Regions from separate parts of the Streptomyces sp. SD31 genome, predicted to be linked through region 4. Evidence: riboswitches for the same ligand, from Rfam matches in the RefSeq annotation. Region 4 holds a riboswitch; each other region holds the start of a gene.
What was found. Region 4 has a riboswitch for cyclic di-AMP ahead of ACTMVF_RS00070 (M23 family metallopeptidase). Riboswitches for the same ligand answer to the same signal wherever they lie in the genome.
Positions count from the first base shown of each region.

Region 1: linked by a shared signal. The riboswitch ahead of ACTMVF_RS16185 (peptidoglycan DD-metalloendopeptidase family protein) and the one ahead of ACTMVF_RS00070 (M23 family metallopeptidase) in region 4 are both predicted to bind cyclic di-AMP.
Region 2: linked by a shared signal. The riboswitch ahead of ACTMVF_RS29750 (M23 family metallopeptidase) and the one ahead of ACTMVF_RS00070 (M23 family metallopeptidase) in region 4 are both predicted to bind cyclic di-AMP.
Region 3: linked by a shared signal. The riboswitch ahead of ACTMVF_RS32270 (C40 family peptidase) and the one ahead of ACTMVF_RS00070 (M23 family metallopeptidase) in region 4 are both predicted to bind cyclic di-AMP.

Region 1 is NZ_JBQHCX010000006.1:417,836-425,458, forward strand. Features, by position in the region: gene ACTMVF_RS16165 (TetR/AcrR family transcriptional regulator) at 1-542, shown strand, start outside; gene ACTMVF_RS16170 (SGNH/GDSL hydrolase family protein) at 661-1,446, opposite strand; gene ACTMVF_RS16175 (DUF6250 domain-containing protein) at 1,592-2,308, opposite strand; gene ACTMVF_RS16180 (GDSL-type esterase/lipase family protein) at 2,292-3,527, opposite strand; gene ACTMVF_RS16185 (peptidoglycan DD-metalloendopeptidase family protein) at 3,744-4,685, opposite strand; cyclic di-AMP (ydaO/yuaA leader) riboswitch at 4,690-4,847, opposite strand; gene ACTMVF_RS16190 (alpha-galactosidase) at 5,155-7,224, opposite strand; gene ACTMVF_RS16195 (tyrosine-protein phosphatase) at 7,405-7,623, shown strand, end outside.
Region 2 is NZ_JBQHCX010000015.1:155,583-163,205, reverse strand. Features, by position in the region: gene ACTMVF_RS29760 (M16 family metallopeptidase) at 1-438, shown strand, start outside; gene ACTMVF_RS29755 (M16 family metallopeptidase) at 435-1,823, shown strand; cyclic di-AMP (ydaO/yuaA leader) riboswitch at 2,052-2,214, shown strand; gene ACTMVF_RS29750 (M23 family metallopeptidase) at 2,228-3,013, shown strand; gene ACTMVF_RS29745 (GntR family transcriptional regulator) at 3,244-3,939, shown strand; gene ACTMVF_RS29740 (HPr family phosphocarrier protein) at 4,131-4,412, opposite strand; gene ACTMVF_RS29735 (bifunctional acetate--CoA ligase family protein/GNAT family N-acetyltransferase) at 4,591-7,440, shown strand; gene ACTMVF_RS29730 (DUF5998 family protein) at 7,493-7,623, shown strand, end outside.
Region 3 is NZ_JBQHCX010000017.1:191,122-198,744, reverse strand. Features, by position in the region: gene ACTMVF_RS32280 (ATP-dependent Clp protease proteolytic subunit) at 1-567, shown strand, start outside; gene ACTMVF_RS32275 (hypothetical protein) at 575-883, shown strand; cyclic di-AMP (ydaO/yuaA leader) riboswitch at 1,302-1,434, shown strand; gene ACTMVF_RS32270 (C40 family peptidase) at 1,438-1,911, shown strand; gene ACTMVF_RS32265 (LysE family translocator) at 1,995-2,609, opposite strand; gene ACTMVF_RS32260 (LysR family transcriptional regulator) at 2,766-3,689, shown strand; gene ACTMVF_RS32255 (ATP-binding protein) at 3,693-4,151, opposite strand; gene ACTMVF_RS32250 (helix-turn-helix domain-containing protein) at 4,365-5,234, shown strand; gene ACTMVF_RS32245 (DUF397 domain-containing protein) at 5,244-5,471, shown strand; gene ACTMVF_RS32240 (8-amino-7-oxononanoate synthase) at 5,557-6,684, opposite strand; gene bioB (biotin synthase BioB) at 6,831-7,623, shown strand, end outside.
Region 4 is NZ_JBQHCX010000001.1:20,798-28,420, reverse strand. Features, by position in the region: gene ACTMVF_RS00095 (S8 family serine peptidase) at 1-1,549, shown strand, start outside; gene ACTMVF_RS00090 (GTP cyclohydrolase II) at 1,651-2,295, opposite strand; gene ACTMVF_RS00085 (MarR family winged helix-turn-helix transcriptional regulator) at 2,474-2,989, opposite strand; gene ACTMVF_RS00080 (dihydrofolate reductase family protein) at 3,061-4,203, shown strand; tRNA gene ACTMVF_RS00075 (tRNA-Met) at 4,251-4,324, shown strand; cyclic di-AMP (ydaO/yuaA leader) riboswitch at 4,770-4,927, shown strand; gene ACTMVF_RS00070 (M23 family metallopeptidase) at 4,939-5,964, shown strand; gene ACTMVF_RS00065 (aldo/keto reductase) at 6,113-7,060, shown strand; gene ACTMVF_RS00060 (PrsW family intramembrane metalloprotease) at 7,191-7,623, opposite strand, start outside.

The sequences.
Region 1 (7,623 bases), on a different contig from region 4:
GCGTGTCGGCGGTCAGGATCGCCGATGTGGCCTCGACGCTCGGGGTGAGCAACGCCCTGGTGCTCTATCACTTCGCCACGAAGGAGAAGCTGGTCGCCGCCGCGTTCGCGCACGCGGCGGAGGGCGACCTGAGCCATCTGCGCCGACTCCTCGGCCGCCGTACGACGGCGCTGCGACGGTTGCGGTCGGCCGTACGCTGGTATGCGCCGACCGGTCAGGCCAAGGGCTGGCGGCTGTGGATCGAGGGCTGGGCGGCGGCGCTGCGCGAGCCCGCGTTGCAGGAGGTCACACGGGACCTTGACCGGCAGTGGAAGGCGGCCATCACCGAGGTCATCGCGCAGGGCGTGGCCGCGAACGAGTTCCGCTGCCCGGACCCCACCGGCACGGCCCTGCGCCTCACGGCCCTCCTCGACGGGCTCGCCGTACAGCTGACGTCGTACCCGGGCGCGGTGTCACGCGCGCGTGCCCAGGAGTGGGTGGACGAGGCGCTCGCCCGGGAACTGGGGCTGGAGCGGGAGGCGTTGACGGCGTCGGCGCGGTGAGGTCGCCGATGGCCGAGGGGCCGGTTCACCCCGGCCATGACAGCGGTGTGGGCCGCGCCCCTTGAGCAGGGCTCGGCCCACACACCGTCGAGGCGCCGCCTCAAGCCACCGAGCCGCCTCAAGCCACCGAGTCGATCCGCATCTTGATGTCGTCCGGGGACAGCGTGCCCTTGGCCGTCACATGGTCCCCCGACGACTCGCCGCGCAGGCGCCGCCCGATCCACGGCACCAGGTACTCGCGTGCCCAGTGGACGTCGTCCCGGCGGATCTCGAGGGTGCCGCGGGGCGGGAGCGGCGGCCAGGGCTGGTCCGGGTCGGCCGGCACCTCCAGGCCGAGGACCTGCCCCGCACGGAGCGCCACGCGCGTGTGCCCCTCGGGAGACAGATGGAGCCGGTCACCATCCCAGGCCCTGCGGTCCTGAACGGTCTTCAGGGACCACAGGTCGAGCACCGGACAGCCGTACCGGTCGGCGATGGCACGCACATGACCGTTGTACGTGGCGATCTTGCCCCGCAGATGCTTCAGCAGGGGCACGCCACGGGTGTCGAAGCCGGTCGTCACCATGACTGTGCCGACGGCGGAGGTGAGCCTGACAATCGCCTGCTCGAAGCGCTCGGCCACCTCGTCGGGGTCGGTTCCGGGTCGGATGATGTCGTTGCCGCCCGCACAGAACGAGACCAGGTCCGGGGCCAGTTCGACGGCCTTCGGAAGCTGGTCCTCGACGATCTGGTCGAGCAGTTTGCCGCGCACGGCGAGGTTCGTGTAGTTGAAGTCGCCCTCGGGCCGCCGGTCTGCGAGCAAAACCGCGAACCGGTCGGCCCAGCCGACAAACGCTCCGTCGGGGCCGGGGTCGCCGACGCCCTCGGTGAAGCTGTCCCCCACCGCAACGTACGACCCGATCACTGATCTGCTGTCACTCTTCGAATCGTCTGCCACATCGGCACATGATTCACCTTCGAATGTGACCTACGCGACCGTAAGGAAGGGTTGACGGGCGGTGAGATAAGCCACTTGTAAAGCGTTGACCAAACCTGGAATAAGCCTCTGATCAGGGGCGTTGTGGGCTCAACCGCCACACCCTGAAGTCGCTGATCCGGAAGTGGCTCCATGTGGTGCGGAACGCGAAGTGCCCGCCGGTGTACGGCTCCGGGTCGGTGTGGTCGAAGACGAGCCGCCCGTTGTCCCACCAGCGCACCGTCGAGCCATCGGAGACGATCCGGACCCGATTGGGCTCGTTCGCCACGAGCAGCGGCTCCGTGTAGTCGTAGAGCAGCGGGCGGATCCCCGCCTGGCCGACGTACCGGCGCATCCGGGTCGTGGTGTTCGTGTTGGCGCCGTAGCCGACGTAGTACGTCTTGAGGTAGTCGTACTCGGCGAGCGCCCCGCTCCGCGGCGTGGCGAAGATGTCGTCCGGGGAGCGGACGTCGGTGGCGTTCCAGAAGTTGTTCAGGTCGGAGACGCGGTCGTTGACACCGCCTTCCGATATGGGCGTGGCCGTGTATTCGATGACGTACGGCCCTTCCAGCCGCTTCTTGAACCAGACCGTCGCACCGGCGGGTACGTCGACCTCCAGGAGCCCGCGGGAGGCGGTGACGGTGCCGCCCTTCTCGAGCTCCACCGCCCATTGCCCCAGGCCATGACGGAAGTCGTCGTGGGCGATGAGGCGGCGGTGACGGGGCATGGCACTCGCCGTCCACGCCGGGGCGAAGGCTGCGAGGGCGGCGCCGGCGGCCAGGGTTCCGAATGCTCTACGCGTGGTCGTCAAGGGAGACGGCCCCTTCCGGGAAGTGAAGGTGGGCTGCGGCACGCGACGGGTGTCGGTGCCCGGGCAGTGGTGCGTGTACGTCGGCTGCGGGTGACCCCGCGCGGTCCGGCCGAGGCCGCACTCGGGATTCTGGGCGAGGGTGTGGAGGCGGGGGCACTCGAACCCCTTTTGCGAGAAGGGCGATCAGGCGGGTGGCCACCTTGCGATGGCCTTGAGTGCTGGGGTGGACGGTGCCGTTGAAGTCCCCGTCCGCCGACGAGAGCCAGTCGGTCGTGTCGACGAACTCGATGCGGGGGTCCGCGAGTTCACCGACCACGGCCGCGATGTCGTCGGCGTGGGCGCCGTTGAACGGGCGCAGCGCGAGGATGCGGGCGCGCGGTGCGGCGGCCCGCAGCTTGTCCAGGTAGGCGCGGTAGGCGGCGCGGAATTCGGCCGAGCCGTACGCCGCGTCGTTGGTGCCCTGGTTCACCACGATCACGTCGGCCCGGCGGTCGGAGTCGGCCCGGGAGCCCGCGTGGTTCCAGCCGTACGCGTCCGGGGCGGCCGGCACTCCCCCGTTGCCGGTCTGGATCACACCCTGGCGACCGAAGCCGACCTGGGTGAGCGAGGCACGCAGGGCGTCGGCGACGAGGGTGGGGTAGGCGGCCGTACCGTCGGCGCAGTCGGAGGTGTTCACCTCGCACAGAGCCATGACGCCCTGCGTGATGGAGTCACCGTAGAAGGCCAGCTTCCGGGTACTGGGGGCGCGTTGAGGCTGCAGACGCACGCCGTCGTCGAGCCGCAGTCCGGTCAGCACGACGCCCGTCTCCAGCGGCGGAGTCCACCGGTTGGCCCGGGAGAAGACGTCCTTGACGGAGATCTCGACCGAGTGGGGCCCCCGGCCGTCGGCCGCGATCCGCAGATCGCCCCGGTCGACCGCGTGCAGGCGCTTCGGCCCGCCGTCGACCGACACGTAGATCTGCGCGGGCACGGTGATCGAGGCGACGCCGAAGAGGGCGTGGACGCTGTCCCCGGTGAAGCGGAAGCGCAGCCGGGACCCCGAGTTGACGGTGATGGCCGCTTCAGAGGTGCGGCCCCAGTGCCCCTCGTAGACGAGACGCCTGTCGTCGGGGCGTACGACAGTCGACGCATCGGACGCGAAGGCGGGCTGCGAGGAACCGTGGAGCAAGCCCACGGCCACCGCGGCGGCCAGGGACGTACGTCTGTGGACGCCGGACACGGAAACCTCCAGGAGCCATCGCAGAAAGCGCTTGCACCATGATGGAGATCACTGTGGCCTCACCTTCCCCTCCTTGTCGACACCCTGGCCGGCTCTGCCACAAGACCGCAATGGAGCGATCATGAACGAGCACAGCCGGACACACCGAAGGCCGGACCCGGGGATCGAGGTCCGGCCTTCGATGGCGTGTCAGGCAGGTGGTTCCGAGGAGGGTCGTCAGCCGACCGGGACACCCTTGGAGCGGAGGTAGGCGACCGGGTCCAGGTCCGAGCCGTAGTCCGGCGTGGTGCGGATCTCGAAGTGCAGGTGCGGACCGGTCACGTTGCCGGTCGCGCCGGAGAGGCCTATCTGCTGGCCCGCGGTCACGGTCTGGCCGGCCGAGACGGAGAGCGACGACAGGTGGGCGTACTGGGCGTAGTAGCCGTCGGCGAGCTGGATGACGACCTGGTTGCCGTAGGCGCCGCCCCAGCCCGCGGAGACGACGGTGCCCGCGCCAACGGCCTTCAGTGCGGTGCCGGTCGGGGTGACGAAGTCGACGCCGGTGTGGTACCCGCTGGACCACATGCTGCCCGCCACCTTGTAGGCGGTGCTGACGGCGGCACCGGCGACGGGGGCGGAGAAGCCGGTGGCCGTGTCGGCGCTCCGGGCGGCCGTGGTCGTCTTCTTCGACGCGGAGGACTCCGTGGAGGACTTCGTGGAGGACTTCGAAGCGGACGAGTCCTTGGAGGGCGCCGAAGAGGAGGAAGGCGACGAGGACTTGGGGGCGCTCGCCGTGGCCTTCTTGCCGATCGTGAGCTTCAGACCGGGGTGGATCAGCGACGGGTCCTCACCGACGACCTCGCGGTTGTCGGCGTAGAGCTTCTTCCAGCCACCGCTGACGTTCTGCTCGTCGGCGATCTTCGAGAGGTAATCGCCGACTCTCACCGAATAGGTCCGCACGTCCGTCTTCTTCTCGGCGGCCTTCTTCTCGACCGCCTTCTTCTCGGCGGCCGGAAGGGACTGAACAGCCTTTTCCGAAGTGGACTGCGAGGGAGCGGCGTGGGCGCCGGTAGCTCCCATGAGCGGGAGGGCGAGAGCGGCGCCACCGGTTCCGGCGACGGCGATGGAGCGGGTGAAGCGCTGGGACTTCGGGCGGCGGTGCTTACCCTTCGCGGGCATGGCGAATTCCTCTCCGGCGCCTGCGAGGTGAGCTGTCGGGTGCGGGCTGGAGATGCCCGGCCGCGCCGAAACGCGGCTTTACCCCTAGCCGTTCCGGAGACCGGAACAGGCGGTTGTACCTGTGGGTCCCCCGCTCCTGCCGTGGTCGGGTGAGTGTGCGCGGGCTCCGGGCGGCGGCAGGATTGGGCGTCCGTCCGGATTGGTGGCGAACGTAAGCGAGGAAGACGCACGGGAACAAGTGAGGGGTTCCGTCCGAATGCGTTCCTGTTGATCCCTTGTGGGAATTCCCGGTCACCCTCCGTGGATTATCGGCGTGTCACGCGACCCAAAACCCCTGGAAAAACACGCGAATTACGTGAACATGACGGGCGACGCACGGTCACGAATATGACGCTCCTCACGTGACACCGCTCCAGCTTCCTTTACGCCAGAGCGAGTTGGAATGAAGGCACCAATTCGGACAGAACCCCTAGATGCGACGCAGTCGGATAACCGTCGCATCAAGGTCACCCTGCAATCCGGTGCGCAGTCCGTGATGCACCAGTACGGCACCTCGGTGAATTTCGCCCGTTTCAAGGCATTCGTACGACTCTGTCGGGTCGAGGGCGCGCAGCCGCAAGGCCGGCAGGGATTCGCCGTAGCTCTGGGCCTGGAGCCAGGCGAGGACGACCGTCTCGTCCCCGAGTACGTACTGCACCGCGCTCAGCCCGCCCCGCGGCGGCCGCAGCCGATAGAGGTCGCCGCGCTGCACCACGGGCCGGATCTCCTTGTAGAGCGTCACCCATTTCCGGGCCTCGGCGAGCTCTTCCTCGCTCCACTCGGAGAGGTCACCGCCGACGCCGAGCACGCCCGCCATGGCACTCACGAACCGGAAGCGCAGCGAGCTGGCCCGGTGGTTGAGCATGGCGTTCGGGCTGTCGGTGACCCAGGCGGCCATGACCCGGGCGGGATGGATCTGACTGAAGCCGTGCTGGATGGCGAGCCGGTCGAGGGGGTCGGTGTTGTCGGAGGTCCACACCTGGTCCGTACGGCTCAGCACGCCGAGGTCGATCCGACCGCCGCCGCCCGAGCAGGACTCGAAGGCGACGCCCGGGTGCGCGGCCCGCAGCCGGTCCAGCAGGCGGTACAGGGCGCGCACGTGGTCGACCCACAGGCGCTGCGGATAGGGCTCACCGGGCCAGCCGGCGTCGGTGAAGCAGCGGTTGAAGTCCCACTTCACATAGTCGATCGGGGCGCTGGAGAGGAGCCCGTCGAGCCGCTCCCAGAGGTACTCCTGGACGTCGTCGCGCGCCAGGTTCAGCACGAGTTGATTGCGGAACTCCGTCCGCTTTCGTCCCGTTTGGTGCTGAACCCAGTCCGGGTGAGCGCGGTAAAGCTCGCTGTCCGGGTTGACCATTTCCGGTTCGACCCAGATGCCGAACTCCATCCCGAGCGCGTGCACGTGTTCGGCGAGCGGCTTGAGCCCCGACGGGAAGCGGTCGGGGTTGGGCGTCCAGTCGCCGAGCCCGGCGCGGTCGCTGGTGCGCGTCCCGAACCAGCCGTCGTCGACCACGAACAGTTCGACGCCGATGGCCGCCGCCCGCCGCGCGAGCACGCTCTGCTGCTCCTCGGAGATGTCGAACTCCGTCGCCTCCCAGGAGTTGAACAGCACCGGCCGGTCCCGGTCCGCGTCCGGGATCACGTACGCGCGCTGGTACGCGTGCCAGGCCCGGCTCGCCCCGCCGAAGCCGCCGTCGCTCCACAGTCCGGCGAAGACGGGGGTCGTGAAGGACTCCCCCGCGGCCAGCCGCAGCAGGCCCGAGTCGTCGTATCCGGTCCCGCCGGTGATCTGCACGCGCGCGTCCGGGAGTTGAGCCACGGCAATACGCCAGGATCCGGACCAGCCGAGGGCGCAGCCGTAGACCTCGCCGCGCTCCTCGGTGGCGTCGGTGTCCAGCGCGACCCACGGCAGGTGCTGGTGCCCGGTGTGCCCGCGGCGGCTGCCGATGACCTTCTCGCCGTAGGTGAGGGGGGACCGCGCGAGCCGGGACTCGGCGCCCCAGCGGCCGTGCAGCTGGGACAGCCGCCAGTCCTCCCGGTCGGGCAGCGTCCAGGTGGCCGAGTCGGCGCGCAGCACCTCCAGGGCGGGCCCCTGGTTGTCCAGGGTCACCCACCGCTCCACGACGTCCCCGCGCATCCGGTAGTGCAGGGTGACGCTCAGCCCGCCGTCACAAAAGCGCAACCGCAGTTCGTCGTCCCCGGTCTCGTACCGCTCGAAACCCCACTCGGTGCCGCGCCGCTCGTCGGTGCGCACGGACAGGGCGGGCCGCACGAAGCGGGGGCCGCCCTCGACCGGGTACTCCTCGCGTCCATCGAGCGGGGACTCGAAGGGCCAGTACGCCGGCAGCGGGCGCACGGCGAGGGCCTCGGCGTCGGCGAGGGCGATGCGTGGCCCCCAGTGGAGGTGCAGGAGCTCGTCGCCTTCGGTCAGATGGACGGCGTAACTGCTGGTCGGCCCGGTCAGGAGCCACGTACGACCGTCGTTGGAGATCTCCAGCATCAAGCCCTCACAGATGCGAACAGGTGCAATCAAGTACCAACATCATCATGCGCACCGCGATGCCGAGGCAACGCCTGTGGACAACTCATTGGCCCAGGAAGCCATGTCGTATCGTCGAGAACGCACCCCGTCGGCCGCACCGCAGAGCCGCGTCGGCGGGGCCGACTGGGAGGAGCCCCCGTGACGCAGCAGATCCCGTCGACCGAGCCCGAACTGGCCGGAGTTCGCAACTTCCGCGATGTGGGCGGACTGCCGACAGTGGACGGACGGCGGGTGCGGTACGGAGTGCTGTTCCGCAGCGGCCACCTCGCGCACGCGACCGAGGAGGACGCTGCCTTCCTGGACTCCCTGGGGCTGCACACGATCTTCGACTTCCGCAACGCGGCCGACCAGAAGCTC
Region 2 (7,623 bases), on a different contig from region 4:
GGGTTCGGACTGCTGCGTCTGGCCGGAGCGCCCTCCCTGGGCTGGCTGGACGTGAAGACCTCCGGCGACGTCGAGGTCCCCGTCATCGAGGCCGCCGTCGACGAGGAGCTCGCCCGCTTCGCCGCGGAGGGCCCCACCGCCGAGGAGATGGAGCGCGCGCAGGCCCAGCTGGAGCGCGAGTGGCTGGACCGGCTCGGCACCGTCGCGGGCCGCGCCGACGAACTGTGCCGGTACGCCGTCCTGTTCGGCGACCCGCAGCTCGCCTTCACCGCCGTACAGCGCGTCCTCGACGTCACCGCCGAGGAGGTCCAGGCGGTCGCCAAGGCCCGCCTGCGCCCCGACAACCGCGCGGTGCTCGTGTACGAGCCGACCGCGGCCGAGGCCGACGACCTCAAGGCCGCCGACAACACTGACGAGAACGAGGAGTCGGCGCAGTGACCGAGCTCGCCAGCATGGAGTTCCACCCGCAGCCCGAGGCCGGCGAGGCCCGGCCCTGGGCGTTCCCGGCGCCCGAGCGCGGCAAGCTGGACAACGGCCTGACGGTCCTGCGCTGCCACCGCCCCGGCCAGCAGGTCATCGCCGTCGAGGTGCTCCTGGACACGCCCCTGGAGGCCGAGCCGAAGGGCCTGGACGGCATCGCCACGATCATGGCGCGCGCCTTCTCCGAGGGCACCGACAAGCACACCGCCGAGGAGTTCGCCGCCGAGCTGGAGCGCTGCGGCGCCACGCTCGACGCCTACGCCGACCACCCCGGCATCCGCGTCAGCCTCGAGGTGCCGGTCTCCCGCCTGCCCAAGGCGCTCGGTCTGCTCGCCGACGCCCTCAGGGCGCCCCTGTTCGACGACGCCGAGGTCGAGCGCCTGGTGCGCAACCGCCTCGACGAGATCCCGCACGAGCTGGCCAACCCCTCGCGCCGCGCCGCCAAGGAGCTCTCCAAGCAGCTGTTCCCGGCGACCTCGCGCATGTCCCGCCCGCGCCAGGGCACCGAGGACACCGTCGCGGGCATCGACTCCGCGGCCGTACGCGCCTTCTACGAGCGGCACGTGCGCCCCGCCACCTCCACCGTCGTGGTCGTCGGCGACCTCACGGGCGTGGACCTCGACGCCCTGCTGGGCGACACCCTGGGCGCCTGGACCGGCTCCCCGGCCCAGCCCCGGCCCGTTCCGCCGGTCACCGCGGACGACACCGGGCGCGTCGTCATCGTGGACCGCCCCGGCGCCGTGCAGACGCAGCTGCTGATCGGCCGCATCGGCCCCGACCGGCACGACCGCGTGTGGCCCGCGCAGGTGCTCGGCACGTACTGCCTCGGCGGCACTCTTACCTCCCGCCTGGACAAGGTCCTGCGCGAGGAGAAGGGCTACACCTACGGCGTGCGCGCGTTCGGGCAGGTCCTGCGCTCGACCCCGGACGGCACGGGCGCGGCCATGCTCGCCATCAGCGGCTCCGTCGACACCCCGAACACCGGTCCGGCGCTGGACGACCTCTGGAAGGTCCTGCGCGGCGTCGCCGACGAGGGGCTCACCGACGCCGAGCGGGACTTCGCCGTGCAGAACCTCGTCGGGGTGGCGCCGCTGAAGTACGAGACGGCCGCCTCCGTGGCGAACACGCTGGCCGACCAGGTCGAGCAGCACCTGCCCGACGACTACCAGGCGACGCTGTACCAGCGGCTCGCCGCGACCGGCACCGTCGAGGCCACCGCGGCGGCCGTGAACGCCTTCCCGGTGGACCGTCTGGTGACGATCCTCGTCGGCGACGCGGCCGAGATCCGGGAGCCCGTCGAGGCCCTCGGCATCGGCGAAGTCACCGTCGTGGCCGCCGAGTAGCAGGCCCACACCGCGCCCGGACACCGCGCCGGGCGACGGCACGCGCGCGTAAGGGGCCCTGGTGACTTCGAAGCCACCAGGGCCCCTTTATGCCCGAATTGAGGGAAAGGTTGCCCGTCTGGCCTGTGGGATGCGCTACAAAAGTCGCGATCCGTTTGGGGATTGAAAGTCGCGCCGCTTAGCGTCTTCCGGGCTGTCCGTCAGGCAGTGCGCCGCGCCCGCGGCACCGGACAGCCATCGCCGAGTCCCCGTACGGCGCGAGCCAGGGGAGCCGGGGACCCACCGTAGTCCCTGGGGTGAATCGGGCGCCCGCGCAGCCGCGAGGGGGTCCGTAGGAGACCTTCCTGCTCCGAACCCGTCAGCTAACCCGGTAGGCGAGAAGGAAGGAAAGGACCAGCCACTACATGGCGTTCACCTGCGCCACCGGGAAGAACCGCCCCACCGGGAAGCACCGTCGCCCCAGCCGGTTCGAACGCTCCACCGCCCGCGCGGCGGGCGTCGCCGCTCTCACCGCCACCGGCGTCATGGGCACCCTCGCCGCCCCGGCGCTCGCCGCCGAACCCGCCGCCGAGCAGACCGGCCTCATCCCCGTCGTCACGATCGAGGACTCGATCGCCGACCAGATCGACGCCCAGGCCGCCGCCCAGGAGCAGGCCGCCGAGGAGGCCGCGGCCCGGAAGAAGGCCGCCGAGGAGGCCGCGCGCAAGAAGGCGGCCGAGAAGGCCAAGCAGGAGCGCGAGGCCAAGGAGCGCGCCGCCCGTGAGGCCGAGCGCAAGCGCCTGCTGTCCTACGTCGCCCCGATCTCCGGCTCGTACGTCTCCACCGGCTACAAGGCCGGCGGCGCCGTCTGGTCCTCCGGCAGCCACACGGGCGTCGACTTCCACGCCGCCAGCGGCACCTCCGTCCACGCGGTCGGCTCCGGCACCGTCGTGGAGGCCGGCTGGGGCGGGTCGTACGGCAACAACATCGTGATCAAGATGAACGACGGCACGTACACCCAGTACGGCCACCTGTCGTCCATAGGCGTCTCGGTGGGCCAGACCGTCACCCCCGGCCAGCAGATAGGCCTGTCCGGCGCCACCGGCAACGTCACCGGACCGCACCTGCACTTCGAGGCCCGCACGACGGCGGAGTACGGCTCCGACATCGACCCCGTCGCCTACCTCCGCTCGCACGGCGTGAACGTCTGACGCCTCCACCGCGCCTCCCCGAGGCCGCTCTCCCCGAGGACTCACCCCGCGGACGGTCTCCCCGAAGCCCCGGCTCCCCGAGCCGGGGCTTTCGGCGTTTCGGACGACCCGCTGTCCAAAAAATATCCATGGATTCCGACCCGCCATCGGAAATTCCAGCAGGTTGCAATAGAGTCACTGAACACACGTCATTCGTCGACGTTTCACGGGGATTAAGGCGGAGGTCGGTCATGCGTATTCCGGCGCACTCGGTATGCACCGCGATCCGGGACGACATCGTCGCCGGTGTCCACGAGCGCGGCAGCCGGCTCACCGAGGAACTCCTCGCACGCCGCTACGGCGTCTCCCGCGTCCCCGTGCGGGAGGCCCTGCGCACCCTGGAGGCCGAGGGCTTCGTGGTGACCCGGCGGCACGCGGGCGCGTGCGTCGCCGAACCGACCGAGCAGGAGGCCGCCGACCTGCTGGAGATGCGCACCCTGCTGGAGCCGCTCGGCGCCTCCCGGGCCGCCCAGCGGCGCACCGAGGCCCATCTGAAGGTGCTGCGCGGCCTGGTCAGGCTGGGCCAGGAGCGGGCCAGGCGGGGCAACAGCGAGGATCTGCGCTCCCTGGGCGGCTGGTTCCACGAGACGCTCGCCCAGGCCTGCGGCAGCCCCGCCCTGACCTCGATGCTGACCCAGCTGCGGCACAAGATCGCCTGGATGTACGCGGTGGAGGCGCCGGTCAATCCCGTGGAGTCCTGGACCGAGCACGGTGCGATCGTGGACGCGGTGGCGCGCGGCGACAGTGATCGCGCCCGCGCGATCACGGCGGTGCACACCGAGCGCGCGATCTCCGCGCACCGACTGCGGTTCGGTTCCCCCGGTGACCGCGCGGACCGTGTGAGGAATTCGCAACATCCCGTAAACATGCCGAGCCTGCGACATTAACACGGGCGCCGTATACAAAGAGGTGATATTCGGTGGCGGGGAATTCCCGCTGCCCTTTTTCGGGTGCCGCCGTTAATTCTCGCGGCTGCCCGCCTCAAAAGCGTGGCCGCCTGCCCGAAAACAGCGAAGCCGCGTCGGCCGGAAAGGCAGACGCGGCTTCACCGTTTGCTCCACAGGACCGCTCAGGTCGTTCAGACCGTCTCGGGAAGCTCCTCGAGGCCCTCGGAGACCAGCTTCGCCAGGCGGTCGAGGGCGGCGTCCGCTCCCTCGGCGTCGGAGGCGAGGACGATCTCCTCGCCGCCCTGGGCGCCCAGGCCCAGAACGGCCAGCATGGAGGCCGCGTTGACGGGGTTGCCGTCGGCCTTGGCGATCGTCACCGGGATACCTGCGGCCGTGGCGGCCCGGACGAAGATGGAAGCGGGGCGGGCGTGAAGGCCCTCGGCCCAGCCGACGTTGACGCGGCGCTCAGCCATGTGATGCTGCCCTTCGGTGTTCAGGGTTGTCTAGACCAGTTTCCCACACCCGTGAAGCATGCCGGGAGGGACAAAACGCCCCTCCTGAGGCGGCCGTCGGGTCGCGGCCTCGACCCGACATACGTCCTCCACAGACTGCCTCGCGCCGTTGTCGGACGCGAGCCGTACTCTGGGCCCCATGCAGAGCGCCTCGGACCGGCACGAGTACCCCGCCCACTGGGAAGCCGACGTGGTGCTGCGCGACGGCGGCACCGCACGCATCCGCCCCATCACCGTTGATGACGCCGAGCGTCTGGTCAGCTTCTACGAGCAGGTGTCGGACGAGTCGAAGTACTACCGCTTCTTCGCGCCCTACCCGCGTCTGTCCGCGAAGGACGTCCACCGCTTCACGCACCACGACTTTGTGGACCGGGTGGGACTCGCGGCCACAGTGGGCGGCGAGTTCATCGCAACCGTACGCTACGACCGGATCGGCGCCGACGGAATGCCCGCGTCGGCACCCGCCGACGAGGCCGAGGTCGCCTTCCTCGTCCAGGACGCCCACCAGGGGCGCGGCGTCGCCTCCGCCCTCCTCGAACACATCGGCGCGGTCGCGCGCGAGCGGGGCATCCGCCGGTTCGCCGCCGAGGTGCTGCCCGCAAACACCAAGATGATCAAGGTGTTCACCGACGCCGGGTACACCCAGAAGCGCAGCTTCGAGGACGGCGTCGTACGCCTGGAGTTCGACCTGGAGCCGACGGACCGCTCGCTCGCCGTGCAGTACGCGCGCGAGCAGCGCGCCGAGGCGCGGTCCGTGCGGCGGCTGCTGGTGCCCGGCTCCGTCGCCGTCATCGGCACCGGCCGCACGCCCGGCGGGGTGGGCCGCAGCGTCCTCGGCAACATCAGGGACGCCGGGTTCACGGGGTCGCTGTACGCCGTGAACAAGGCGTTCCCGGAGGACCTCAAGGAGCTCGACGGCGTGCCCGCGCACCGGTCCGTTCGGGACATCGAGGGGCCCGTCGACCTCGCGGTGGTCGCCGTACCGGCCGAGTACGTCCCCGAGGTGGTCACCGAGTGCGGCGAGCACGGCGTGCAGGGGCTGGTCGTGGTCTCCGCCGGGTACGCCGAGAGCGGGCCCGACGGGCGCGAGCGGCAGCGCGCACTCGTACGGCACGCGCGCGCGTACGGCATGCGCATCATCGGCCCGAACGCGTTCGGGATCATCAACACCTCCGCCGACGTACGGCTGAACGCCTCCCTGGCGCCCGAGATGCCCCGCCCGGGCCGCATCGGGCTGTTCGCGCAGTCCGGCGCCATCGGGATCGCGCTGCTGTCCCGGCTGCACCGGCGCGGCGGCGGGGTCACCGGGGTCACGGGTGTGTCGACCCTCGTCTCGTCCGGCAACCGCGCCGACGTGTCCGGCAACGATGTCCTCCAGTACTGGTACGACGACCCGGACACCGACGTCGTGCTGATGTACCTGGAGTCCATCGGCAACCCGCGCAAGTTCACCCGCCTCGCCCGGCGTACGGCGGCTGCGAAGCCGCTGGTCGTGGTGCAGGGGGCGCGGCACGGTGGCGCGGCGCCGCAGGGGCACGCGGTACGGGCCACGCGCTTGCCGCACGCCACGGTGTCCGCGCTGCTGCGGCAGGCCGGGGTGATCCGGGTGGACACGATCACCGAGCTGGTGGACGCGGGGCTGCTGCTCGCGCGTCAGCCGCTGCCGGCCGGCCCGCGCGTGGCGATCCTGGGCAACTCCGAGTCGCTGGGGCTGCTGACGTACGACGCGTGCCTGTCCGAGGGACTGCGGCCGTTGCCGCCGCTGGATCTGACGACGGGGGCGTCGGCCGCGGACTTCCGGGCGGCGTTGTCGCGCGCGTTGGCGGACGACACCTGCGATGCGGTGGTGGTGACGGCGATCCCGGCGATCGGGGAGGTGTCGCCGGGGGACGCGGAGCTGGCGGAGGCGCTGCGGTCGGCGGCCGAGGGGGTGCCGGGCAAGCCGGTGCTGGTGGTGCACGTGGAGCTGGGCGGTCTCGCGGAGGCCCTGTCGGCCGCGGCGAGCACCGCACCACAGGCGGGCAGGACGGCGCCCCGCGTCGGGCTCCGCGCCACCCACCCGTTCCGCCCCCTGGACTTCCCGGCCGAGACACCGCCCGAGCGGCCGGACCCCGCTGAGAACGCCCCCCGCCTCATTCCCGCCTACCCCGCGGCCGAACGAGCCGTCCGCGCCCTCGCCGAAGCCGTCAAGTACGCGCAGTGGCGGCGTGAGGCGGCCGACCCCGGGAAGGTGCCGGAGCACGAGGACATCGACGAGAAGGGCGCCGCCCGGCTGATCGACGGGCTGCTCGCGCGCGGGCAAGGGCTCACGCTCGGCACGGACGAGACCTGTGACCTGCTCGGCAAGTACGGCATCCACGTACACCGCGCCCTGCACGCCCCCACCCCCGACGCCGCCGCCGACGCCGCCCGCACCCTCGGCTACCCCGTCGCCCTCAAGGCCACCGCCCCGCATCTGCGCCACCGCGCCGACCTCGGCGGCGTACGGCTCGACCTGGCCGACGAAGAACAACTGCGGCGGGCGTACGCCGAGTTGACCGAGCTGTTCGGCAGGCCGGAGGAGCTGCGGCCGGTCGTGCAGAGCATGGCACCGCGCGGCGTCGACACCGTCGTACGGGCCGTGATCGACCCGGCGGCCGGCGCCGTACTGTCCTTCGGGCTCGCCGGCGCCGCCTCGCAGCTGCTCGGTGACACCGCGCACCGGCTGATCCCGGTCACCGACCGCGACGCGACCTCGATCGTCCGCTCGATCCGGACGGCACCGCTCCTGTTCGGCTGGCGCGGCTCCGCGCCGGTGGACACGCCTGCCCTGGAGGAGCTGCTGCTGAGGGTGTCGCGGCTGGTGGACGACCACCCGGAGGTCGTCGCGGTCACCCTGGAGCCGGTCGTCGTCGCCACACACGGCGTGAGCGTGCTCGGCGCCTCCGTACGCCTCGCGCCACCGCCCGCCCGCGACGACCTCGGGCCGAGGACCCTCCCGACGTACTGAGACCGCGGCGATCGGTGCCTCGCAGTCAGTGGGCCCCCGTAGGATGGGCGTCATGGCCAAGACCAGTACGACGACCCAGGGGCTGCGTGCGGCGATCGAGCGCAGCGGCTACTACCCGGCCCTCGTGGCCGAGGCGGTGGAGGCCGCTGTGGGCGGCGAGCCCATCCGGTCGTACCTGGTCCA
Region 3 (7,623 bases), on a different contig from region 4:
CAGGACCCGTACTCGAAGCTGCTGGAGGAGCGGATCGTCTTCCTCGGCACACAGGTCGACGAGACCTCGGCGAACGACGTGATGGCGCAGTTCATGTATCTGGAGCACAAGGAACCCGACCGGGACATCTCGCTGTACATCAACTCGCCCGGCGGCTCGTTCAGCGCCATGACGGCGATCTACGACACGATGCAGTACGTCACCTGCGACGTGGAGACGATCTGCCTGGGCCAGGCCGGTTCCGCCGCCGCGGTGCTGCTGGCCGGGGGCACGCCGGGGAAGCGGTTCGCGCTGCCGGGTGCCCGCATGGTGATCCACCAGCCGGCGCTGCCCGAGCCGGTCGAGGGCCAGGCGAGCGATCTCGCCATCCAGGCCGACGAGCTGACGCGCATTCGGACCCGCCTCGAGGAACTGCTCGTCCGGCACACCGGGCGCAGCCACGAGCAGGTCAGCGCCGACATCGAGCGGGACAAGATCCTGGACGCGCAGGGCGCCGTGGAGTACGGCCTGGTGGACCGGATCATCCCCAGCCGCAAGGCCACCCTCGCCCCGCCCACGGGGCGGTGATCGACCGGTGCTTCCACCCGAGTTGCCGCCGCTGCCCGCACTGACGCGTGCGGAGGGGGAGTTGATCGACCGTTATCTCGATGTGGTGGACCTGCTCGGCCGGATCAACCCGACGCGGCACGGAGACACCTACCGCGGACTGCGCGCCGCCCAGGCGCTCGTCGGCAAGGCGACCGAGCTGCGGGACGCGCTGGCGCTGATGCACCAGCGGGGCGAGACCGAGCTGCACTCCCCCACGCTGGCGCGTGCGCTGCGCGTGCTGGACGGGGAACGCCGCACGGCCCGCGTCAGGGTGTTGCCGCGCTCCGACAGTTGACGACTCGTACAGAACGATTCCGGACGCCTCGGCCCACGAGCGAGGCGTCCGGATGGACGTCGAAACGAACCAAAAGGCTTACCCACTTTCGGCGTAGCAACCTGCCCTTTTACGCGCCCTTCAGGTTGCGCAACAGGCATGACCCCAAAGCGGAATGGGACGCTCCATCGCTGGTCCGGGGCTCGTCGAGTACCTGGACACCCGGTCGAACACGGGGGTGTCCACCCGAACGGGCGAGTGGTGAGTAACGCCACAAATCCCCGGTTCCGTTGGGTTTTTCGTTCATCCGTGCGTCAAGATCCCTGTCTGACGACAAGCCCCCGCCACAGCGGCGGGGCGGTCCGGGCGGACGCCGAGTCCTGCCGCCGCCCGGATGACCGGTCGACAGGAGTGGATCGGCAGGAGTGGAGGACCCGAGCAAGACGGGTCGCCGGAGCGGACGTTCGTTCGATCCGAGCAACCCTTGGGGTGAAGCCGCGGCAACGCGGCCGGGCAACTTCGCCAGCCCGAATCCGACAGGTCATCCTTCACAGGCGGCTGACGAAGGGTTGCGCATGACTGCGCTCAATCGTGTCCCGTCGCTCATGGCCCGAGCCGGTACGGCCTCGGCTCTCACCATCGCCGCAGTGGGCGGCTCGATCGTGGCGCCCGGCTTCGCCTCGGAGGCCGAAGCCGCCACGCCGGCGACCAAGGCACTTCAGATCGCGGCCTCCAAAAAGGGCTCCCCGTACAAGTGGGGCGCCACAGGTCCGCACAGGTTCGACTGCTCCGGGCTCACGCTGTACTCGTACAAGAAGGCCGGCAAGAAGCTGCCCCGTACGGCGGCCCAGCAGTACAACAAGACCCGCCACATCTCCGCCGGCAACCGCAAGGCCGGAGACCTGGTGTTCTTCCACTCGGGGTCGAACGTCTACCACGTCGGCATCTACGCCGGGAAGGGAAAGATCTGGCACTCCCCCAAGAGCGGGGACGTCGTGCGGCTGCAGAAGATCTGGACCAGGAGCGTTTGGTACGGCCGGGTCAAGTGACCTTCCCGGGGGCGGTGACGGCAGCCTGACGCGCTGTCACCGCCCCCGGGCACCGGATGGAGGGCCAGTCGCCGGAAAGGGCGTCAGACGGCCACCAGGGGCCCTGCGAGGAGTGCCACGCCGAAGGCCGTCAGCGCGGCGCCGGTGACGGTCGTGACCGCCCGGGCGACGCGAGGTCGGCGCAGCCACCTGCCGAGCCGGTCCACCAGCAGGGCGACGACCTGGAACCAGACGAGCGCGATCGCGAGCACGATCAGCGCGAGCAGCAGCGTCCGGGGCAGCGCCGGGGCGCCCGCCGGCACGAACTGCGGCAGCACGCTGAGGAACGTGAGCGACGCCTTCGGATTGAGGGCGTTGGTGACGAAGCCCTGCCGCAGCGGTCGCGCGGTGGAATCCTCCTGCGCGCCCTCCCCTTGCGGGTGCCGCTGCCGCAGCGCCTGGACGCCCAGATAGAGCACATAGACGCCGCCCACCACCTGGAGCGCGCGCAACAGCGCCGGTACGGCGGCCAGGACCGCGGCGACTCCCACCACCGCCAGCGTCACATGGACCAGCAGCCCGGCCCCGATCCCGAGCGCACAGGCGATGCCGGCCCGGCGGGAGACGAGGGCGTTGCGTACGACGACGGTGAAGTCGGCCCCGGGCATGGCGACCAGGCCGGCGGAGACCCCGGTGAAGGCGATGAGCTGAGCGTCCATGCGGCCAGCCTGCCGTGCGGGAGCCTTCAGCAGGTATTTCGAATATTCTGGGTATGCCTTAAGCAATGCTTTAGGCAGGCATCCTTAGGCAGACAGCCTTAGGCAGACATCCTCAGGCAGTCACCCGTCGGCACCGCGCTCGAAAGGGACCCAACCATGTACGACCCGACCCGCCTCGCCGCCTTGGTGGCGGTCGCCGAGGCGGGTTCGATCACCCGGGCCGCCGAGCGCCTGGGCTACACCACGCCCGCGCTCTCCCAGCAGCTGGCCAAGCTGGAGCGCGAGGCGGGTACCGCCCTTCTGGTGCGGCACCACCGCGGGGCGCGGCTGACCGGTGCGGGCGAGTTGCTGGTGGCCCGGGCGCGGCGGGTGCTCGACGAACTCGACCGGGCCCGGCACGAACTGGCCCGGCTGACCGGCCTGACGGGCGGCACCCTCCGGCTCGGCACCTTCCAGACCGCGGGCATCCATCTGCTGCCGCCGGCCCTCAGCGCGTTCCGCCGGGCGCATCCGGAGGTGGAGCTGACGGTCGCCGACTACGAGCCGTCGGCCGGTGTCGCCGCCGTCGCGGCCGGCGAGGTCGATCTGGCGCTGACGCACGCCTACGCACCCGGCGACCCGGTCCCGCTCCCGTCCTCCGTCGGCGCCGAGCCGATCCTCGTCGAGGAGCTGGTCCTGGTGTCCGCTCCGGGCCACGCCCTCACCAGCGGGGCCGCACGGCTGCCGCTGACCGAGCTCGCGGGGCAGCCGCTGATCAGCATGGCGCCGGACGCTCCGGCCCGGCGGGGCGTCGAGGCGGTGCTGGCCCGGGCCGGGGCCACGCCCTCGGTCCTGGTCCCGACGCCGGGGTACCTCCTGGTGTGCGCGCTGGCCAGCGCGGGGCTCGGGGTCGCGGTCGTACCGGAGATGGTGGCGCGCACGTCGGTCACGCCGGTCGGGGTGCGGGCGCTGGAGGGCGGCGAGCTGCGCCGTACGATCTCGGTCGCGTTCCGCAGTGACGAGGCGGCTCCCGCCGCGGACGCCTTCCGGGCGCTGCTGCGCGGCACGTTCGGACGGGCCGGGCAGTCGCAGCAGCCGTGAGGGTTACGGCTCTTGCTGTCCCACGACCGGCACCGGCTCCGCGGCCGCCGTCCACGGCAGTTCGATGGAGACGGTCTTGCCGCCCTCGCGGGTGGGCCGCACTCTCAGCTTGCCGCCGCACTCCGCGGTCAGCCAGCGGATGATGACCAGGCCACGGCCGTTGTCCTGCTGGACGGCGGCCGGCAGCCGCTTGGGGAAGCGCGGGTGGCTGTCGGTGACGCCGATGCGCAGGTGTTCGTCACGGTCGAGTTCGAGGTCCACCGTGAAGGTGGGTGACTGTCCGAGGGTGTGCTGTACGGCGTTGGTGGTGAGTTCGGAGACGATCAGCCGGATGGTGTCGGCCGTTTCCGTGTCCGGTGGCAGTCCCCACTCCGCGAGGGTGGTGACCACATAGGCCCGGGCCGCGGAGACCGAGGCTGGATCGCTCGGCAGAGTGACGGATGCTTCCAGGTGATCTGCCATGGCGACGTCGTCCCTTTCCCAACGGGACCGCAGTCCGACACGGAGCGGATGGTTCGAGTACGGTCCCGGACTGGTGCTTCGTCGCCAGACTGCCATTACCAGGGCCGTCAGGGTGCCGATCCACCAAGATATGCATATATCTGTCGCTCGAAGCGGTGAACTCTGCGACGGCAGAGCGTATTTGGGCGGCTCGGTTGGAGTAAGGAGTTGCCCATGCAGCACGGTCCCGCGGTGCGCCGCCGGAAACTGGGCGCGGAACTGCGTGCGTTGCGCACCGGGGCCGGGCTCACCAGTGGTGAGGCGGCCCGGCTGGTGGGCTGGCACCAGTCCAAGGTGAGCCGGATCGAGACCGGCGCCAGCGGGGTGAAACCGGCCGATGTGCGGTTACTGCTCGACGCCTACGGCGTACAGGACTCCCAACTGCGGGAGTTGCTGCTGGTGTTGGCGGGATCGGACGAGGGTGGCGGGCGGCATCACTGGTGGCACGCGTACCGCGGAGTGCTGCCGCCGACGTACCGGGACTTCATCAGCCTGGAGTCCCAGGCGAGCGCGATGCGCACGCTGGAGACGTCCGTGGTGCCCGGGCTGCTTCAGACGCCGGAGTACGCCCGGGCGGTGACGCGGGCCGCAGTGGGCGGGTTGGACGACGCCGACGACGAACGGCTCGACGCGCTGGTCGCGGTCCGTCTGGCCAGGCAGGACGTGTTGCACGGCGATCCGCCGTTGCAACTGAGCGCGGTGCTCGACGAGGCGGTGTTGCGCCGGGAGATCGGCGGGCCGGCGGTGATGGCGCGGCAGCTGAGGCGGCTGATGGAGGCGGCGCGACTGCCCCAAGTCCGGCTGCAGGTCCTGCCGTTCGCGGCCGGGGAGCACATCGGCATCACCGGGCCTTTCGTTATCTTCTCATTTTCGCGCACTTCTGATCTGGATGTGGTTGTTCTCGACCACTTGACGAGTAGCCTCTACCTCGAACGGAAAGAAGACCTCCAGGCCTACACGGAGGCCTTCAACGCCCTTCGGATCCACGCCCTTTCGCCCGAGGAATCGCTGGATTGCATCGCCGCGATAGGCGGCGGCGCGTAAGGAGGCACCATGACCGCACTGCCTCGGAACGTCCCTTCCACCACCGACCTGCAAGGCGTGCGATGGCTGCGCAGCAGCTACAGCACGGGAGCGAACAACTGTGTCGAGACGGCACGGCCGCACTCCGGTCCCTGGACCGGACTGCTCGCCGTGCGCGACTCCAAGGACCCGGCCGGACCCGCGCTGCTCTTCTCCCCCGAGAGCTGGGCGGGCTTCACGACCGCGTTCCAGTCCTGACCATTCACCCTTGACCATTCCGATCAGTTCTGACCAACTCTGATCAGTTACGCCAGGTGCGGCGGCAGGGCCGTGTCACGCCGACTCATGGTCGTGTCTCGCCGATGACCCGTACAGCGCGTTCGATCTGCCCCTCGGAGAGGTCCGCGCGGGCGGTCAGCCTCAGCCGTGAGATGCCGTCGGGGACGGAAGGAGGACGGAAGCAGCCCACGGCGAGGCCTGCCGCCCGGCACTCGGCCGCCCACCGCACGGCCTCTTCGGGGGACGGCGCGCGCACGGAGACCACGGCGGCGTCCGGACGTACGGCTTCCATGCCCGCGGCTGTCAGCCGGGTGTGCAGTTCGTTCGCGACCGTGCGGGCTCGCGCCGCACGCTCGGGCTCGCGGCGCAGCAGTCTCAGTGCCGCCAGGGCCGAGCCGGCCGCGGCGGGGGCGAGGCCCGTGTCGAAGATGAACGTCCGGGCCGCGTTGACCAGGTGGTCGATCACCCGGGCCGGGCCGAGGACGGCTCCGCCCTGGCTGCCGAGCGACTTGGACAGCGTGACCGTCACGACGACGTCATCGGCGCCCGCGAGTCCCGCCGCGTGCGGGGCGCCGCGGCCGCCGTCGCCGAGCACGCCGAGGCCGTGGGCGTCGTCGACGACCAGCCCGGCACCGTGTTCCCGGCTCACCTCGGCGAGCCCGCCCAGCGGGGCGGCGTCGCCGTCGACCGAGAAGACGGTGTCGGACACGACGACGGCGGGCCCGTCGTGCGTCTGCAGCGCCTTGCGCACGGCGTCCGGTTCGGCGTGCGCGACGACCTGTGTGGTCCCGCGCGCCAGTCGGCAGCCGTCGATCAGCGAGGCGTGGTTCCCCGCGTCGGAGACGATGAACGAGCCGTGTGGCGCCAACGCCGTGACCGCGGCGAGGTTGGCCGCGTAGCCGGACGAGAAGACCAGCGCCGCCTCGAAGCCGCAGAAGTCGGCCAGCTCGCGCTCCAGCTCGGTGTGCAGCTCCGTCGTGCCGGTGACGAGCCGGGATCCGGTCGCACCGCCGCCCCATGTCCGGGCGGCCCGCGCCGCGCCCTCGGTGACCTCGGGATGGTGGGCCAGGCCCAGGTAGTCGTTGCTCGCGAGGTCGAGGAGCGGCGAGTCGGCGGGGCGGGGGCGCAGGCTCCGTACGAGTCCGGCGCGGCGGCGCAGCTCCGCCTGCTCGTCGATCCAGCCGAACGCCATGGCTCCTCCGGGCTTTTGTAGGCAGTGCACAGACACTAGTCGCACGACCGACGGCGCACGGTGTGGCAATACCCACACATCGAAGTGACAGGGTTGTCCGAAGTCTCCTTGGCTCGGAGCCCCTCCGTACGTCAGGATCAGCTCCCATGGACCTGCTGAACACGCTGGTGGACAAGGGGCTTCGGCGCGAGCTGCCGACCCGCGAGGAAGCCTTGGCCGTCCTCGCCACTTCCGACGACGACCTGCTCGATGTGGTGGCCGCGGCCGGCAAGGTACGCCGGCAGTGGTTCGGCCGACGGGTGAAACTCAACTATCTCGTCAACCTCAAGTCGGGCCTGTGCCCGGAGGACTGCTCCTACTGTTCCCAGCGGCTCGGCTCCACCGCCGGCATCCTGAAGTACACCTGGCTCAAGCCGGACGAGGCCTCGCAGGCCGCTGCCGCCGGTTTGGCGGGTGGCGCCAAGCGGGTCTGTCTGGTGGCGTCCGGGCGCGGCCCGACCGACCGTGATGTGGACCGGGTCTCCGACACCATCAAGGCGATCAAGGACCAGAACGAGGGCGTCGAGGTGTGCGCCTGTCTCGGTCTGCTCTCCGACGGCCAGGCGGAGCGGCTGCGCGAGGCGGGCGCGGATGCGTACAACCACAACCTCAACACCTCGGAGTCCACGTACGGGGACATCACGACCACGCACACCTACGCCGACCGTGTCGACACCGTGCAGAAGGCGCACGCGGCCGGTCTGTCCGCCTGCTCCGGCCTCATCGCGGGCATGGGCGAGAGCGACGAGGACCTGGTCGACGTCGTCTACTCCCTGCGTGAGCTGGACCCGGACTCGGTGCCGGTCAACTTCCTGATCCCGTTCGAGGGCACCCCGCTGGCCAAGGAGTGGAACCTCACCCCGCAGCGCTGTCTGCGGATCCTGGCGATGGTGCGGTTCG
Region 4 (7,623 bases):
GCTGCCGGCCGGCTACGCCATGTACAACGGCACCTCGATGGCGGCCCCGCAGACGGCGGGCGCGAGCGCGCTGCTGCTGAGCGCCGCCAAGCAGCAGGGCATCAAGCTGACGCCCCAGAAGCTGCGCACCGCGCTCACCTCGACCGCCCACCACATCGAGGGACTTCAGGCGTACGAGGAGGGTGCCGGCCTCATCGACGTCGTCGACGCCTGGAAGGCGATCAAGGCGGGCGCCACCGCGCACGACTACGCCGTGAAGGCCCCGGTCGACACCGCGCTCGACCAGGCGCTGAAGACGCCGGGCTTCGGCACGGGCGTCTACGACCGCGAGGGCGGCCTCAAGGCCGGGAAGAAGAAGACGTACGACGTCACGATCACCCGTACGTCCGGCCCCGCCGGCTCGCTCCCGCACATCCTGCGCCTGGCGAACAACAAGGCCCGCACCTTCTCGATCGTCGGCCCGAAGGTCGTCGACCTGCCGCTGAACAAGGCGGTGACCGTCAAGGTCCAGGCCGCCCCGAAGCACGCGGGCATCAAGAGCGCGATCCTGGAGGCCGACGACCCGAGGACCGTGGGCGTCGACAAGCAGATCCTGAACACCGTCGTGGTCTCCACGCCGCTCCAGCACACCTTCACCGCGTCCGGGTCGGTGCAGCGCAACAACGTCAAGTCGTACTTCGTCACCGTCCCCGAGGGCACGAAGTCGCTCCAGGTCACGCTGGGCGGCCTGGCGGAGGGCAGCCGGACGCTGTTCAGCGCCATCAGCCCGTACGGCACCCCGGTCGCCGACAACGACCCGAACACGACGGACATCGCCTCCTACGAGGACCCGCTGCCCGGCGTCTGGGAGATCGAGGTCGACTCGCGCCGTACGTCGGCCCTGCTGGACAACCCGTACAAGCTGAACGCCACCGTCTACGGCGCGTCCTTCGACCCGGCGGCCGTGACGGTGCCTGAGGCCAAGGTCGGTACTCCGGTCGCCGCCTCCTGGACGGTGACCAACAAGCTGGAGGCCGTGGAGGGCAACCTCAAGGGCGGCGCGCTCGGCTCGTCGAAGACCGCGCGGCCGACCATCGCCGACGGTGAGACGCAGACCAGCACCGTCGAGGTGCCCGAGGGCACCACGTCGCTGGACGTCGCCATCGGCAAGGTCTCCGATCTGGCCTCCGACCTCGACCTGAACGTGTACGACGCCGAGGGCGAGCTCGTCGGTCAGTCCGCGGACGGCGACTCCGAGGAGGCCGTCTCCATCGCCAACCCGGCCGCCGGCAAGTACACCGTCGAGGTTGTCGGCTTCGAGGTGCCGTCCGGCTCCACCGAGTACGACTACCGGGACGCGTTCTTCTCCTCCGCGCTCGGCTCGGTCACGGTCGACGAGTCGACGCAGGTGAAGCTCGGCACGGGCGACTCGGCGAAGGTGGCGGCGAACGTCACGGTCGCGCGGGCCGTGCCCGAGGGCCGGCAGCTCTTCGGTGAGGTACGGCTGGTGAACACGCGCGGGACGACCGCGGGTGTCGGCGGGGTGACGATCGAGAAGGTCACGCCGTAGTCGGCCGTAGTCGGCCCTAGTCGTATGACGCATGGCCGAGGGGCGGGTGTCCGATCAGGACACCCGCCCCTTCGTTCTGTCTGCCGCGTGCTGCCGTCCGCTCAGCCTACGTTCAGCCCCGCGAGATCCCCCAGCGGCAGCGTGTGCTGGGTCTGCAGGACCTTCGCGCGCAGATAGCGGACGTTGTCCGGTGTGGCGAAGACGCCGGTGGGGACGCGGCCCTGGACCTGGATGCCGAGGGCGCGCAGCTGGTCGGCCTTGTCGGGGTTGTTGGAGAGCAGGTCCAGTTCGCCGATGCCGAGGGCGGTGAGCATCTGGGCGGCCGCCGTGTAGTCGCGGGCGTCCTCCGGCAGGCCCAGGGCGGCGTTCGCGGCGTAGGTGTCGAGGCCCTGGTCCTGGAGGGCGTACGCGTCCAGCTTGTTGTAGAGCCCGATGCCGCGGCCCTCCTGGCGCAGGTACAGCAGCACCCCGCCGCGCTCGGCAATGCGCTCGACGGCCTCGCGCAGCTGGGGGCCGCAGTCGCAGCGGGCCGAGCCGAAGACGTCGCCCGTCAGGCACTCGGAGTGCAGCCGGACGAGCGGGGTGGTGCCGGGGGCCGGGTCGCCGAGGACGACGGCCACGTGCTCCTGGCCGTCGGTCAGGCCGTGGAAGGTGACCAGCTCGGCGTCCACGGAGTAACCGTCGTGGAAGCGCAGCGGGACCCGGACGCGGGCGCGCTGGGTGGCGGCGGCGGTGAAGTCGGGCATGCGGGATCTCCGGGTTCCGTACGTGGGCCGGCTGCTTCAGATTTGAAGCAGCTCCTCGGTGCAGGACCCTACCCCATGCTTTAAATTTGAAGCAACAAGTTTGTCGCCCGCGTCACAGGCCGGTCGGACTCGGGCCTCGTTGCTCCTGCCCCACGACTCTTGCCTCCCGACTCCTGCCTCACGAACAGGACTTGCCGGAGCGCCGCCGCCAGGGCACGTCGTCGGCGGTGGCGTGCGCGTCCTCTCCCTGGAAGCCCTCGGCGACCGCGGTGAAGATCTCCTCCAGCTGTCGGACCTGCTCCGGGGTCAGCCGGTCGAAGAGCAGCGCCCGTACGGTCTCCACGTGCCCCGGAGCCGTGCGCTCCAGGACGCGCATCCCTTCCTCGGTGATCGCCGCGATGCTGCCGCGCTTGTCCCAGCGGCAGTCCTCGCGCCGCACCAGCCCGTCCTTCTCCAGGCGCGTCACGGCGTACGTCAGCCGGCTGCGGGTGATCTTCAGCCCTTCCGCGAGATCGGTCATGCGCAACCGGCGCTCCGGAGTCTCGGACAGGGTGGCGAGGATGGAGTAATACAGATGGGGCATGCCGGCTTCCTGCTGGAGCTGCCGGTCCAGCGCGTCCTCCACGAGGGCGGCGGAGGCGATGTAGGCGCGCCAGGCGCGCTGCTCCTCGGGAGTGAGCCAGCGAGTCGTCATGCCCCCAGTGTAGGTTTGTTTCAAACTTGAACCAAGCCCGAGTTTCCCCGACCGAGCCGGAGAGCGCGCCGATGCCGTCGTACCCCTACGTCCTGCTGTCCGCCGCGGTCTCGCTGGACGGCTACCTCGACGACACCACCCCCGAGCGCCTGCTCCTCTCCAGCCCGGCCGACTTCGACCGCGTCGACGAGGTACGGGCCTCCGTGGACGCGATCCTCATCGGTGCCGGCACGATCCGGGCGGACAATCCCCGGCTGCTGGTGAACTCGGCCGAGCGGCGGGCCGCGCGGGTGGCGGCGGGCAAACCGGCGTATCCGCTGAAGGTCACGGTCAGCGCGTCCGGCGAACTGGATCCGGCGGCGAACTTCTGGCACACGGGCGGCGAGAAGATCGTCTATACGACGGAGAAGGGCGCGGAGCGGCTGCGGCGGACGCCGGTCGCGGCGGACGTGGTCGCACTGGGCGCGGACCTGGACTGGCGGGGGCTGCTGGAGCACCTGGGCGAGGTGCGCGGCGTCGAGCGGCTGATGGTCGAGGGCGGCGGCACGATCCACACGCAGCTGCTACAACAGGGCCTCGCGGACGAGGTGCAGCTGGTGCTGGCGCCGCTGTTCGTCGGGGACCCGGACGCACCGCGGCTGTTCGGGCCGGGTGGGTATCAGGGCGGCCGGCTCCGGCTGCTGGAGGCGCGACGGATCGAGGACGTCGTCCTGATGCGCTACGAGCCGACGGCGCCCGGCGTCGGCACTCTTCCCTCCGCCGCGGATCGGCACTGGCTGGCACTGGCGTGTGACCTGGCGGCGCAGTGCCCGCCGTCGAAGACCGCCTTCAGCGTCGGGGCGGTGGTCGTGGCGGCCGACGGCACGGAGCTGGCGCGGGGGCACTCCAGGGAGGGCGGCGATCCCGTGGTGCATGCGGAGGAGGCGGCGCTGGCGAAGATCGCGACCGGTGATCCGAGGCTGGCGTCGGCGACCGTATACAGCAGCCTGGAGCCGTGCACCCGGCGGGCCTCCCGGCCGGCGCCCTGCGCGCGGCTGATCCTGGAAGCGGGGGTGCGGCGGGTGGTGACGGCTTGGCGGGAGCCGGACACGTTCGTGGTGGGCGCCGACGGGAGCGGGCTGCTGGCGGGGGAGGGGGTGGATGTCCTGGTCATGCCGGAGTACGAGAATCGGGCAAAAGCCCCGAATGGTCACCTGCTGCCGTGGCGCCGGTAAAGGCGTGTGCTTTCTGTCCTGCGGATGGCGTACTATTGAGTCATCGCCGCGGGGTGGAGCAGCTCGGTAGCTCGCTGGGCTCATAACCCAGAGGTCGCAGGTTCAAATCCTGTCCCCGCTACTGAAAGCTCAGGGCCGGAACCAATTGGTTCCGGCCCTGAGTGTTTTCTCGACGATTTTCCGACTCGCTTCCCGCCCCCCACTTCGGCAGCAGCCCTGGTGAGGTGGGATGAACGGCGGATCTCGTACGCGCGCCGGTCCGTCCGGCTGCTCTGCGTCCTGCGGGGCGGCATGGCGCACGACCTGGCTCTCATGGCCGTACGACGGCCTTGATCGTTGTCACCGGATGTGATCGGCTGACTGCCCTCCGCATAACAACTGACATACCGTCAATACCTGTGTGGTTCCTGAGTCCCGGCCAACTCGCCCGATTTAGGCCGCTCATGACCCGTAAGTCCGGGCGAAATTAGTTAATGATCAAGTGGAACAGCTTGGAATCCGCACCCCGCGTCTATTAACGTTCGATAACGCAGCGCGGTCGTCCCAGCCGTCACAAGAGGCGGCTCCGTGCGCACGCGCCGAATCCCGCAAGGGAACCGGGGAACCACCACCTTGGGGTGAATCGCATGGATGCCGCCGTGAACTCACGGCCGGTATACGCGCGTAGGAGACCTTCCTGCTCCGAACCCGTCAGCTAACCCGGTAGGCGAGAAGGAAGGAAAGGAGCACGCCCACGTGGCGTCCAACAGGCCTGCCCAGCAAGCCCCGTTCGTGCCGAGCCAACGCGGTACCGACAGCTTCGGCTACGACCGCTACCGCACCGACGAGGGCCCGTTGGAGGAGTGGAACCCCACTGCGGAATCCATTCGTCCCGTACGCGGCAGGCATCGCGTCTCCAAGCAGCGCGGCGGGGGACTCGCCCGCAGCTCCACGGTTCTCGGCGTCGGTGTCATAGCCGCCGTCGGCGCGGGCGGCATGGCCAGCGCGAACAGCGGCAAGCCGCCGGTCGCCATCACCATGCCGGACCTGCCGCTGATCTCCGACGACTCCGCCGAGCCCGCCGAGGACACGGCCACCGCCCTCAGCACCATGGGCACGGCGACCGAGGAGACCGCGCAGGGCACCACCGACGCCGGCGAGGCGCTGCGCAGCCGGATCATCGCGCAGGCCGAGCTGCAGCAGGACCAGATCGACGACAAGGCCGCCGCGGCCGCCGTCGCCGCCGCCGAGAAGGAGGCCGCCGCCGCGGCCGCCAAGGCGGAGAAGGAAGCCGAGGCCAAGGCCGCCGCCGCGAAGGCCAAGGCCGAGGAGGAGGCCCGCAAGAAGGCCGAGGCCGAGCGCCTCGCCGAGCTGGCCAAGCAGTTCACGCTGCCGACCTCCTCGTACACCATCACCTCGACCTTCGGTCAGGCCGGCGCCTACTGGTCCTCCGGCTACCACACGGGCCTCGACTTCGCCGCCCCCACCGGCACGCTGATCAAGGCGGTTCACTCCGGCACGATCACCTTCGCCGGCTGGGACGGGTCGTACGGCTACAAGACGGTGCTCACCCTCGACGACGGCACCGAGCTCTGGTACGCGCACCAGTCCTCGATCAGCGTGAGCGTCGGCCAGAAGGTCAACACGGGCGACGTCATCGGACGCGTGGGCGCCACGGGCAACGTGACCGGTGCGCACCTGCACCTGGAGGTGCACCCCGACGGCAGCACGAGCGGCATCGACCCGCTGGTGTGGCTGCGCGGCAAGGGGCTCACGCCCTGAGGTTCCCCCACGTCTGATCCCCGGCGGTCCTGACGGCAACCCCCGACGTCAGGGCTGCCGGTTTCCGGAGCGCCGGGGTCCGCTTGTTTACGGGAACTTTGCGGCGGGCGTGGAAGAGCGCCCTCCGCCAAGGGCGTTGATATGGAGCATGACTGCTTCCCTGCGCAAGCTCGGCTCCTCCGACCTAGAGGTCTTCCCGCTCTCCCTCGGCGGCAACGTCTTCGGCTGGACCGCCGACGAGACCCAGTCCTTCGCCGTCCTCGACGCCTACGCGGCGGCGGGCGGCAACTTCATCGACACGGCCGACTCGTACTCGGCGTGGGTCGAGGGCAACGTGGGCGGCGAGTCCGAGACCATCATCGGCAGCTGGCTGAAGGCGCGCGGCAACCGGGACGACGTCGTGATCGCCACGAAGGTCAGCCAGCACCCCGACTTCCAGGGCCTGACCGCGGCCAACATCAAGGCGGCCGCGGACGCCTCCCTGCGCCGCCTCGGCACCGACCACATCGACCTCTACTACACCCACTTCGACAAGCCGGAAGTGCCGGTCGAGGAGATCATCGGCGCCCTGGACGACCTGGTGAAGGCCGGCAAGGTCCGGCACATCGCCGCGTCCAACATCTCGGCGGAACGGCTGGCGGCCTCCCTCGCCTTCTCCGACCGCGAGGGCCTGGCCCGCTACGTCGCCCTCCAGCCCCACTACAACCTGGTCTCCCGCGACACCTACGAGGGCGAGCTCCAGAACCTCGCCGAACGGGAGGGCCTCGCGGCGGTCCCGTACTACGCCCTCGCGTCCGGCTTCCTCACGGGCAAGTACCGCGCCGACACGGCGGTACAGAGCCCGCGCGCCCAGGGCGCCGGCAAGTACCTGGAGACAGAGCGTGGCCGACGGGTGCTGGCCGCGCTCGACGAGGTCGCCCAGGCCCATGAGGCCCCGGTGGCCACGGTGGCCCTGGCCTGGCTGGCGACCCAGCCGACGGTAGCCGCCCCGATCGCCTCGGCCCGGACACTCGAACAGCTGCCGGCGCTGCTGGGGGTGGCGGAACTGAGGCTGACGGACGAGGAACTGGGGAAGCTGACGGAGGCCTCGGCCTGAGCACTGAGGATCACTCCCCGGCGCCGGCCCAGGGGGCGGCAGCCCCCTGGCGGGTTGAAGGGGCGGAGCGCCTTCAGGATGGGACGGGTAAGGGCGGCGGGGGCGAGCCAACCACTCCGCCCCCCGACGCTCACGTCCGATACGGGTTGTACGCGGGATACGGCGCCGTCCCGTACCTGGGCCCGTACGGCTGCCCATACGACGGCCAGTAAACCGGCACCGGCGCCCCATACCCGTACGCCGACCAAGCCTGCGCGGCCCCCGCATGCTCAAGCGCCGGCCGCGCCAGCTCCCGACGCCGCCACAACTCGTGCAGCAACTCCCGTTCCCGTACGGCGAAGTCGGCCCCGGCCCGCCCGCGCCGCCCCCGATGCCGCAGGAAGGCCAACGACGTGGCGTACGCCTCGTACTGCGCCACCCCCCGAGCCGCAGCCCGCCCCCCACGGCGCCGCGCATACTGCCGTGCCATCCGCCTGGCCCGCATCGAGCCGAGCACGAAGGGCTCGCCCGGCGTCAGCCACCCGGCGACGACATAGGCGGGCAGCTCCTCGCGCACGGTCCGC